DNA from 2 places in the Microbacterium sp. NRRL B-14842 genome. Region 1 is predicted to be linked to the other one. Evidence: riboswitches for the same ligand, from Rfam matches in the RefSeq annotation. Region 1 holds a riboswitch; the other holds the start of a gene.
What was found. A riboswitch is a leader RNA that binds a small molecule or an ion and turns the genes downstream of it on or off. The one in region 1 is predicted to bind thiamine pyrophosphate.
Positions count from the first base shown of each region.

Region 2: linked by a shared signal. The riboswitch ahead of thiM (hydroxyethylthiazole kinase) and the one ahead of thiM (hydroxyethylthiazole kinase) in region 1 are both predicted to bind thiamine pyrophosphate.

Region 1 is NZ_JBFLUM010000001.1:894,286-900,293, forward strand. It holds gene pheT (phenylalanine--tRNA ligase subunit beta) at 1-653, shown strand, start outside; gene AB1285_RS04550 (DUF402 domain-containing protein) at 712-1,431, shown strand; gene AB1285_RS04555 (NAD-dependent epimerase/dehydratase family protein) at 1,657-2,628, shown strand; TPP riboswitch at 2,636-2,729, shown strand; gene thiM (hydroxyethylthiazole kinase) at 2,721-3,569, shown strand; gene AB1285_RS04565 (bifunctional hydroxymethylpyrimidine kinase/phosphomethylpyrimidine kinase) at 3,566-5,713, shown strand; gene argC (N-acetyl-gamma-glutamyl-phosphate reductase) at 5,953-6,008, shown strand, end outside.
Region 2 is NZ_JBFLUM010000073.1:6,300-11,712, reverse strand. It holds gene AB1285_RS24950 (bifunctional hydroxymethylpyrimidine kinase/phosphomethylpyrimidine kinase) at 1-210, opposite strand, end outside; partial or broken gene AB1285_RS24945 (thiamine phosphate synthase) at 309-599, opposite strand; gene thiM (hydroxyethylthiazole kinase) at 596-1,444, opposite strand; TPP riboswitch at 1,436-1,529, opposite strand; gene AB1285_RS24935 (hypothetical protein) at 1,537-1,980, opposite strand; gene AB1285_RS24930 (hypothetical protein) at 1,985-2,509, opposite strand; gene AB1285_RS24925 (DUF402 domain-containing protein) at 2,735-3,454, opposite strand; gene pheT (phenylalanine--tRNA ligase subunit beta) at 3,513-5,413, opposite strand, start outside.

The DNA of each region.
Region 1 (6,008 bases):
CCGCGCTCGACGCCTCCATCCCGCCGCAGGAGCGCCACGTCGCGGTGCTGCTGACCGGCAACGTGTCGCCGCGCCAGCCGGGTCGTGCCGCCGAGGCCGCCGGGCTCGTCGAGGCGCTCGACGCGGTCCGCGTGATCGGGGCCGCGGCGGGCATCGAGATCGACGTCGTGCAGACGCAGCGCGCCGCGCTCCACCCCGGACGCACCGGTGCGCTCGTCGCCGCCGGCGAGGAGGTCGGCTACGTCGGCGAGCTGCATCCCGCCGTCGCCGAGGAGGCTGACCTGCCGGGTCGCGCCACCGTGCTGGAGCTGGACCTCGACCGGCTGCTCACGCTCGCCGGAGGACGCATCGTGGCGGCATCGCTCTCCACGTTCCCGGCCGCGACGCAGGACGTCTCGCTCACACTCCCGGCCGAGGTGCCGGCGGGCGAGGTCCGCGCGGCTCTCGCGGAGGGCGCGGGTGCCCTGCTGGAGTCCGTCCGGCTCGTGGACGACTACCGCGGCGAGGGTGTGCCCGAGGGATCGAAGTCGCTGACGTTCGCCCTGCGTTTCCGCGCCGACGACCGCACGCTGACCGCCGCGGAGGCCTCCGAAGCGAAGATGGCGGGAGTTGCCGTGGCCGCGGAGCGCTTCGGCGCCGCCCTCCGCGACTGACCGGGAGAGCGCACGGCCCCTTCCGGGGAGCCGTGCGCTCTCGCGATAGCGTGGCCGGATGACGAGCCTCCTCCTGCAGCCCACGCCACCCTCGGTCCCCGCCGGAGCGCGATCGCTCGGGGAGGGGCCGTTCCTCTCTCCGGGTGCGCAGCTCGACTGGCACTACCGCAAGCCGGGGTGGACCACGGGGGAGGCAGCGACCGTCACCCCCATGCGCGTCGTCCGTGACGATGAGCGCGGTCTCGTCGCGTGGCTTGCCGCCGGGACGCAGCAGGAAGGCCAGGGCACGCGGGACGGGGAGCGCATCCGGACCGTCCCGCTCGATCGGCGGTGGCGGGAGCCCCGGCGCCGGATCGTCGAGGAGTGGTGGGGCAACGGCATCCTGCGCATCGCGCCCGCGGGAGTGCCGTGGTCGGTCTGGCTGTTCTGGAGCGCGGCCACCGGGACGACGTGGGACTTCGCCGGCTGGTACGTCAACCTCGAGAACGCGCACCTGCGCACCGACAGTGCCACCTACACCTCCGATCACGTCCTCGACGTCGAGATCGCACAGGACGGGCGCGTGGCGATGAAGGACGAGGACGAGCTGGTCGCCGCCGTCGACCAGGGGCGGCTGACCGCCGCGCAGGCGGCGCAGATCGAGCGGCACGCGGTCGCGGCCATCGCGTCTTTCCATGCCGGCGACTGGCCGTTCGATCGGGAGTGGATCGACTGGCGACCGGACCCGTCCTGGAGCATCCCGGTGTTGGACGGCCTCGACGACATCGTCGTCCCCTAACCGCTTCGGGGCCGCCCTCCGCGACGGCGCCGAGGCCGCGCGGGATCAGGCGCTCGCGCGGCATCAGGCGACAGCAGTGCCGGTGGCCTGTGTTCGCGTGATGGCCTGTGCTCGCGTGGTGGGCTGCGCTCGCGTGACGCCTGTACTCGCGTGACGGCCTGTCCTGCCGCTCCGCTCTGAGCGGAGGCCCTTCCCCCGAGTCGTCGATCCTGATGACATGGGCACATGACGGATGTTCTGATCCTCGGGGGAACCGGATGGCTGTCGGGGCGCATCGCCGCGCATGCGCTCGGGGCGGGGGCGACCGTGACCTGCCTGGCCCGCGGCGGACGCCCGGCGCCGCCGGGAGCGACCCTCGTTCTCGCGGACCGCGATGAGGAGGCCGCCTACGACGTCGTGTCGCGCACGGACTGGGACCACGTCGTCGACGTCTCCTCCCGCGCCGATCATGTCTCCGGGGCGGTCCGTGCGCTCGGCGACCGTGCCGCTCGGTGGACGTACATCTCGTCGATGTCGGTGTACCGCGACGACGAGACGGTCGGGACCGACGAGTCGGCATCGCGGCACCCGGCGGCGCAGGCCGGTGAGGACGACGACTACGCGCGACAGAAGGTCGCGGCGGAGGATGCCGTGCAGGCGGGCGTCGGCGATCGCGCACTCCTCGTCCGGCCCGGCCTCATCGTCGGCGACGGCGACCCGAGCGATCGCTTCGGCTACTGGGCGGCGGCGTTCCTCCGGGCCCTGGATGAGCCGGTGCTGCTTCCACCGCTCGAAGGGCGCACGACGCAGGTCATCGACGTCGAGGACGTCGCCGCGTTCGTCGTGTCCGCCACCGTCACCGGTGCCGTGAACGCGATCGGCGACGTGCGCGACCTCGAGGACGTGCTGCGGACGGTGCGCGCGGCCACGGGGCACGCCGGGTCGGTCGTCGTCGGCACGGAGGAGCGCCTCGTCGCCGAAGGTGTCGCGTACTGGGCGGGGCCGCGCTCGCTGCCGCTGTGGCTGCCGCCCGACATGCGCGGATTCATGACCCGCTCGAATGCGCGGTACCGGCGCAGCGGGGGCCCGCTCCGCCCCCTCGACGAGACGGTGGAGCATGTCGTAGCGGACGAGCGCGAACGGGGCGTGGACCGCGAGCGCCGCGCCGGACTCACGCGGACGGAGGAGCGGGCGCTGCTCGACGCCCTCGCTCGCTAGACTGCGAGGCAGTGACACGGGGTGCCGCATCCGCGGCTGAGATCACACCCGTCGAACCTGATCTAGTTCGTACTAGCGAAGGGATGTCGCCGATGAGCGATCCTGTGCGTCCGCAATCCGTCCTCGACCTCGCCGTCACGGCGGGAAGGCTGCGGGAGGAGGTCCGGGCCACGCCGCCGTTGACGCACTGCATCACGAACGCCGTCGTGACGGGGTTCACCGCCAACGTGCTGCTGGCGCTCGGGGCGGCGCCGGCCATGGTCGACATCGTCGGCGAGGCCGAGCCGTTCGCCGCTGCCGCCTCGGGGCTTCTCATCAACCTCGGGACGCCGACCCCGGAGCAGCGGGCGGCGAGCAGGGAGGCCGTGGCGGGAGCGCTCGCCGCCGGCACGCCGTGGGTACTCGATCCCGTTGCGATCGGCACCCTCCCGGTGCGGACGGCGCTCGCGCACGAGCTCGCCGCGCTGCGCCCCACCGCCATCCGCGGCAACGCGTCGGAGATCCTCGCGCTGGCCGGACACAGCAGTGGCGGCCGCGGTGTCGACGCGACGGACGGGACCGAGGCGGCTGCCGCGGCGGCCCACGACCTTGCCCACCGGTACGGTTCCGTGGTCGCCGTCTCGGGCCCTGTCGACCTCCTCACCGACGGGGAGCGGGTGATCCGCATCGCCAACGGGCATGAGCTCCTCACACGGGTGACCGGCGGCGGGTGTGCCCTGGGCGCCGTGATGGCGGCGTTCCTCGGGGCGGCCCGTGGCTCCGCGACAGATGCGCTGACGGCGGTGGCCGCGGCGACCCTCGTCTACACGGTCGCAGCCGAGCAGGCGGCGGAGATCTCCCGCGGACCGGGCAGCTTCGCCGTCGCACTGCTCGACGCCCTGTCCGCCGTGACCCCGGCGGATCTCCGCGCCCGCGCCCGCGTCGAGGAGGAGGCCCGATGACCGTCGACCTGTCCCTGTACCTCGTCACCGATCGGTCGCTGTGCGGCGCTCGCGGGGTGGTCGCGACCGTCCGCGAAGCGGTGGCCGGCGGTGTCCGCATCGTGCAGCTGCGCGACAAGAAGGCGACGGACGAGGAGACCGTCGAGCAGCTCCTCGCCCTGTCCGCGGCCATCGACGGTCGCGCGCTGCTCGTCGTGAACGATCGCCTCGATGCGGCCGTCGAGGCCCGTCGTCGCGGTGCCAGGGTGGACGGGGTGCACCTCGGCCAGGCGGATGCCTCGGTGCTCCGCGCGCGCAAGCTTCTCGGCCCGGAGGCGTTGATCGGGCTCACGGCGAACACCTCCGCGCACCTCGACGAGGTCGCCGCCCTGCCGCCGGGCACGGTGGACTACCTCGGGGTCGGCGTCATCCGCCCCACGCGCACGAAGCCCGACCATCCGGCGCCGCTCGGCATCGACGGCTTCGCCGCATTCGTCGCGCGCAGTCCGCTGCCGTGCGTCGCGATCGGTGGGGTGGACCTGGAGGACGCGGCGGCCTTGCGTGAGGCCGGCGCGTCCGGGATCGCGGTGGTCTCGGCGCTGTGCGCGGCAGAGGACCCCCGGGCCGCCGCCGCGGCCTTCCGGCGACACTGGTTCGCACGGGCGGTGCCGCACGTGCTCAGCATCGCCGGCAGCGATCCGTCCGGAGGTGCGGGCATCCAGGCCGATCTCAAGGCGATCGCCGCGAACGGGGGCTACGGCATGGCAGCCCTCACAGCCCTGACCGCGCAGAACACGCAGGGCGTCCGCGCCGTGCATGTCCCTCCCGCGGAGTTCCTGCGGGCGCAGCTCGACGCTGTCGCCGACGACATCCGCATCGACGCCGTGAAGATCGGCATGCTCGCGGACGGGGAGGTGATCCGCACGGTCGCCGCCTGGCTCCGGACGACGCAGCCCCCGATCGTCGTGCTGGACCCCGTCATGATCGCCACCTCGGGAGACCGACTGCTCGATCCGGACGCAGAGCGCGAGCTGCGGGGCCTGCTCTCCCTGGCGACCGTGGTCACCCCGAACCTCGCCGAACTCGCCGTCCTCGCGGGGCGCGAGGTGGCGGGCTGGGCGGACGCGCTCGCCGCGGCGCAGGAGCTGTCGGCCGATACGGGGACCGCGGTGCTGGTGAAGGGCGGGCATCTGCCCGGGGACGAGGCACCGGACGCCCTGATCGACACGGCAGCCGGTACGCACACGGAGTTCCCCGGGGCGCGCATCCGGACGGAGAACACCCACGGCACCGGCTGCTCGCTGTCCGCGGCTCTGGCCACACGACTGGCGCGGGGCGACGATCCCGCGACCGCGGTCCGCGCCGCGCGCGCCTGGTTGCGGGAGTCCCTCCGCGCGGCCGACGACCTGGACGTCGGGCGAGGGCACGGCCCGATCCACCCCTTCGCAGGGCTCTGGGCGCGCGGCGGGGTCGAGACCCGGCCGACACCGGAAGAGGTGGCCGTGGCCTGGTGGGATGAGACTGCCGCGATCCGCCGCGACATCGATGCGCTGCCCTTTGTACGTGCGCTCGCCGACGGGACGCTCGACCGCGACGCCTTCGTCTTCTACCTCGCGCAGGACGCCCTGTACCTCCGCGAGTACGCCAGGGTGCTCGCGGAGGCGTCGCGCCTCGCCCCGACCCCCGACGAGCAGGCGTTCTGGGCCGAGGCCGCGCACGGTGCGATCCGCGGTGAGCTGGAGCTGCACGCGTCGTGGCTGACACCGGAGACCGGGGTGAGCGGCGCCACCTTCGCCACCGAGCCGGCCCCGGCGACGATCGCCTACCTCGACCATCTGCGCGCGGTCGCGTTCGGCGGCGACTACGCCGCACTGATCGCCGCCGTGCTGCCGTGCTTCTGGCTCTACACCGACCTGGGGGAGCGACTCCATGCCGGAGCGTTCGGCGCGGCGCCCCGCGACCCCCGGCATCCCTACGCGTCGTGGCTCGCGACCTACGCGGATCCGGCCTTCGCGGAGGCCACGCGGCAGGCCGTCGCGCATGTCGCCGCTGCGGCCGCGAGGACCGACGACATCGGCCGGGAACGGATGCGGCGCGCCTTCCTCACCTCGAGCGCACACGAACGCGCCTTCTTCGCCGCACCGGTCGCGCGCGCTGTCGTATGACGCCCGGGATTTGCGGTGCCGGACGCGCCCGCGCTATCGTCGCCGCATGCCTTCGGTCGCCACCGCTCCTTCGACGCTCGTCCCGAGCGTCATCGCCGTGCGCCGACGTCGCGGCCGCCGATTCTAGGCGACCCCGCCCTTCTGCCTGCGTCCGCGCGGCGGTCGAGTGCCGGTGTCGCCGCCTCCGGCCCCGCCCCCGGTCCCGAGATCGTCGAGGACCCGACCGTTAAGGTAGAAGCATGACGTATTCCGTCGCCGTCTCCGGCGCCTCCGGCTACGCAGGCGGCGAGATCCT
Region 2 (5,413 bases), on a different contig from region 1:
CTCTGCCGCGCACAGCGCCGAGACCACCGCGATCCCGGACGCGCCGGCCTCACGCAAGGCCGCCGCGTCCTCCAGGTCCACCCCACCGATCGCGACGCACGGCAGCGGACTGCGCGCGACGAATGCGGCGAAGCCGTCGATGCCGAGCGGCGCCGGATGGTCGGGCTTCGTGCGCGTGGGGCGGATGACGCCGACCCCGAGGTAGTCCACCGTGCCCGGCGGCAGGGGCGGCGACCTCGTCGAGGTGCGCGGAGGTGTTTCGCCGTGAGCCCGATCAACGCCTCCGGGCCGAGAAGCTTGCGCGCGCGGAGCACCGAGGCATCCGCCTGGCCGAGGTGCACCCCGTCCACCCTGGCACCGCGACGACGGGCCTCGACGGCCGCATCGAGGCGATCGTTCACGACGAGCAGCGCGCGACCGTCGATGGCCGCGGACAGGGCGAGGAGCTGCTCGACGGTCTCCTCGTCCGTCGCCTTCTTGTCGCGCAGCTGCACGATGCGGACACCGCCGGCCACCGCTTCGCGGACGGTCGCGACCACCCCGCGAGCGCCGCACAGCGACCGATCGGTGACGAGGTACAGGGACAGGTCGACGGTCATCGGGCCTCCTCCTCGACGCGGGCGCGGGCGCGGAGATCCGCCGGGGTCACGGCGGACAGGGCGTCGAGCAGTGCGACGGCGAAGCTGCCCGGTCCGCGGGAGATCTCCGCCGCCTGCTCGGCTGCGACCGTGTAGACGAGGGTCGCCGCGGCCACCGCCGTCAGCGCATCTGTCGCGGAGCCACGGGCCGCCCCGAGGAACGCCGCCATCACGGCGCCCAGGGCACACCCGCCGCCGGTCACCCGTGTGAGGAGCTCATGCCCGTTGGCGATGCGGATCACCCGCTCCCCGTCGGTGAGGAGGTCGACAGGGCCCGAGACGGCGACCACGGAACCGTACCGGTGGGCAAGGTCGTGGGCCGCCGCGGCAGCCGCCTCGGTCCCGTCCGTCGCGTCGACACCGCGGCCGCCACTGCTGTGTCCGGCCAGCGCGAGGATCTCCGACGCGTTGCCGCGGATGGCGGTGGGGCGCAGCGCGGCGAGCTCGTGCGCGAGCGCCGTCCGCACCGGGAGGGTGCCGATCGCAACGGGATCGAGTACCCACGGCGTGCCGGCGGCGAGCGCTCCCGCCACGGCCTCCCTGCTCGCCGCCCGCTGCTCCGGGGTCGGCGTCCCGAGGTTGATGAGAAGCCCCGAGGCGGCAGCGGCGAACGGCTCGGCCTCGCCGACGATGTCGACCATGGCCGGCGCCGCCCCGAGCGCCAGCAGCACGTTGGCGGTGAACCCCGTCACGACGGCGTTCGTGATGCAGTGCGTCAACGGCGGCGTGGCCCGGACCTCCTCCCGCAGCCTTCCCGCCGTGACGGCGAGGTCGAGGACGGATTGCGGACGCACAGGATCGCTCATCGGCGACATCCCTTCGCTAGTACGAACTAGATCAGGTTCGACGGGTGTGATCTCAGCCGCGGATGCGGCACCCCGTGTCACTGCCTCGCAGTCTAGCGAGCGAGGGCGTCGAGCAGCGCCCGCTCCTCCGTCCGCGTGAGTCCGGCGCGGCGCTCGCGGTCCACGCCCCGTTCGCGCTCGTCCGCTACGACATGCTCCACCGTCTCGTCGAGGGGGCGGAGCGGGCCCCCGCTGCGCCGGTACCGCGCATTCGAGCGGGTCATGAATCCGCGCATGTCGGGCGGCAGCCACAGCGGCAGCGAGCGCGGCCCCGCCCAGTACGCGACACCTTCGGCGACGAGGCGCTCCTCCGTGCCGACGACGACCGACCCGGCGTGCCCCGTGGCCGCGCGCACCGTCCGCAGCACGTCCTCGAGGTCGCGCACGTCGCCGATCGCGTTCACGGCACCGGTGACGGTGGCGGACACGACGAACGCGGCGACGTCCTCGACGTCGATGACCTGCGTCGTGCGCCCTTCGAGCGGTGGAAGCAGCACCGGCTCATCCAGGGCCCGGAGGAACGCCGCCGCCCAGTAGCCGAAGCGATCGCTCGGGTCGCCGTCGCCGACGATGAGGCCGGGCCGGACGAGGATGTGCGCGATCGCCGACGCCCGCCTGCACGGCATCCTCCGCCGCGACCTTCTGTCGCGCGTAGTCGTCGTCCTCACCGGCCTGCGCCGCCGGGTGCCGCGATGCCGACTCGTCGGTCCCGACCGTCTCGTCGTCGCGGTACACCGACATCGACGAGATGTACGTCCACCGAGCGGCACGGTCGCCGAGCGCACGGACCGCCCCGGAGACATGATCGGCGCGGGAGGAGACGTCGACGACGTGGTCCCAGTCCGTGCGCGACACGACGTCGTAGGCGGCCTCCTCATCGCGGTCCGCGAGAACGAGGGTCGCTCCCGGCGGCGCCGGGCGTCCGCCGCGGGCCAGGCAGGTCACGGTCGCCCCCGCCCCGAGCGCATGCGCGGCGATGCGCCCCGACAGCCATCCGGTTCCCCCGAGGATCAGAACATCCGTCATGTGCCCATGTCATCAGGATCGACGACTCGGGGGAAGGGCCTCCGCTCAGAGCGGAGCGGCAGGACAGGCCGTCACGCGAGTACAGGCGTCACGCGAGCGCAGCCCACCACGCGAGCACAGGCCATCACGCGAACACAGGCCACCGGCACTGCTGTCGCCTGATGCCGCGCGAGCGCCTGATCCCGCGCGGCCTCGGCGCCGTCGCGGAGGGCGGCCCCGAAGCGGTTAGGGGACGACGATGTCGTCGAGGCCGTCCAACACCGGGATGCTCCAGGACGGGTCCGGTCGCCAGTCGATCCACTCCCGATCGAACGGCCAGTCGCCGGCATGGAAAGACGCGATGGCCGCGACCGCGTGCCGCTCGATCTGCGCCGCCTGCGCGGCGGTCAGCCGCCCCTGGTCGACGGCGGCGACCAGCTCGTCCTCGTCCTTCATCGCCACGCGCCCGTCCTGTGCGATCTCGACGTCGAGGACGTGATCGGAGGTGTAGGTGGCACTGTCGGTGCGCAGGTGCGCGTTCTCGAGGTTGACGTACCAGCCGGCGAAGTCCCACGTCGTCCCGGTGGCCGCGCTCCAGAACAGCCAGACCGACCACGGCACTCCCGCGGGCGCGATGCGCAGGATGCCGTTGCCCCACCACTCCTCGACGATCCGGCGCCGGGGCTCCCGCCACCGCCGATCGAGCGGGACGGTCCGGATGCGCTCCCCGTCCCGCGTGCCCTGGCCTTCCTGCTGCGTCCCGGCGGCAAGCCACGCGACGAGACCGCGCTCATCGTCACGGACGACGCGCATGGGGGTGACGGTCGCTGCCTCCCCCGTGGTCCACCCCGGCTTGCGGTAGTGCCAGTCGAGCTGCGCACCCGGAGAGAGGAACGGCCCCTCCCCGAGCGATCGCGCTCCGGCGGGGACCGAGGGTGGCGTGGGCTGCAGGAGGAGGCTCGTCATCCGGCCACGCTATCGCGAGAGCGCACGGCTCCCCGGAAGGGGCCGTGCGCTCTCCCGGTCAGTCGCGGAGGGCGGCGCCGAAGCGCTCCGCGGCCACGGCAACTCCCGCCATCTTCGCTTCGGAGGCCTCCGCGGCGGTCAGCGTGCGGTCGTCGGCGCGGAAACGCAGGGCGAACGTCAGCGACTTCGATCCCTCGGGCACACCCTCGCCGCGGTAGTCGTCCACGAGCCGGACGGACTCCAGCAGGGCACCCGCGCCCTCCGCGAGAGCCGCGCGGACCTCGCCCGCCGGCACCTCGGCCGGGAGTGTGAGCGAGACGTCCTGCGTCGCGGCCGGGAACGTGGAGAGCGATGCCGCCACGATGCGTCCTCCGGCGAGCGTGAGCAGCCGGTCGAGGTCCAGCTCCAGCACGGTGGCGCGACCCGGCAGGTCAGCCTCCTCGGCGACGGCGGGATGCAGCTCGCCGACGTAGCCGACCTCCTCGCCGGCGGCGACGAGCGCACCGGTGCGTCCGGGGTGGAGCGCGGCGCGCTGCGTCTGCACGACGTCGATCTCGATGCCCGCCGCGGCCCCGATCACGCGGACCGCGTCGAGCGCCTCGACGAGCCCGGCGGCCTCGGCGGCACGACCCGGCTGGCGCGGCGACACGTTGCCGGTCAGCAGCACCGCGACGTGGCGCTCCTGCGGCGGGATGGAGGCGTCGAGCGCGGCGAGCACCTCATCCGACGGCCGGACGCCGAGCGGCGGGACCTCGGCGGTGCCGTACTCCACGCCCGGCTCCGGGACGAACACGGCGCCCGTCTCGAACAGCGCGAGGTCGGTGAGCCCGCGCGAGATGTTGCGGTGCGCGGTCTGCAGCAGACCGGGGATGAGCGAGCGCCGCAGGAACGGCACCTGCCCGTCGAGCGGGTTCGCGAGGCGGATGCTGGGCAGGTGCTCACCGGACGCGGAGCCGTGCAGATCGTTCTGCGCCTCGGTCGTGAACGGGAACGCCGGGGTCTCGACGAATCCTGCGGCGGCGAGAGCGTTCACCACGCGGCGACGCCCCTGCTGATGTGCCGTGAGACCGCGGCCGGACGGCGGCGTCGGCAGCACGGAGGGGATGCGGTCGAGCCCGTGGATGCGGGCGACCTCCTCGGCGAGTGTCCACTTGTCGGTGAGGTCGGGGCGCCAGGTCGGCGGGATGACCGTCCACCCGGAGTCACCCTGGGTCCCTGAGCCTTCGGCCTGGGTCCCTGAGCCTGTCGAAGGGCTGACCTCGGCCCCGATCGTCGTCAGCGCGCCGGTGATCTCGTCGTCGGTGTAGTCGACGCCGATCAGCCCCTGCACGAAGCCGCGCGGGAGCTCGATCTCGGCGACGAAGACCTCGGCGAAGAGCGCTCCGCCCTCCTCCGTGAGCGTGCCGCCGGCGAGCTCGACCATGAGGTCGGCTGCACGCCGGGCCGCGACGAAGGGGATCAGCGGGTCGACGCCGCGCTCGAAGCGCTTGGACGCCTCGCTCGGGAGCTTGTGCCGACGGGCCGTGCGGGCGATGGTCGTCGCGTCGAAGGTCGCCGCCTCGATGAGGACGTTCCGCGTGGTGTCGCTCATCTCGGTGGTGCCGCCGCCCATGACGCCGGCGAGGCCGATGGGACCGGAGTCGTCGGTGATGAGGAGGTCTTCGACGTGCAGCTTCCGCTCCACGCCGTCGAGCGTGGTCATCTTCTCCCCCGGCGTCGCGCGCCGGACGGTGATGCCGCCCGTGAGCTTGTCCAGGTCGTAGCCGTGCAGCGGCTGCCCGAGCTCGAGCATGACGTAGTTCGTGATGTCGATGAGCACACCCAGCGACCGCATGCCGGCGAGGCTGAGGCGCGCGATCATCCACGGCGGAGTCGGCCGCGACGGATCGACGTCGCGCACGACCCGGGTGACGAACTCGCTCGCGCCGACCTTGCCCCGCACCGGCGCCTGGTCGTCCA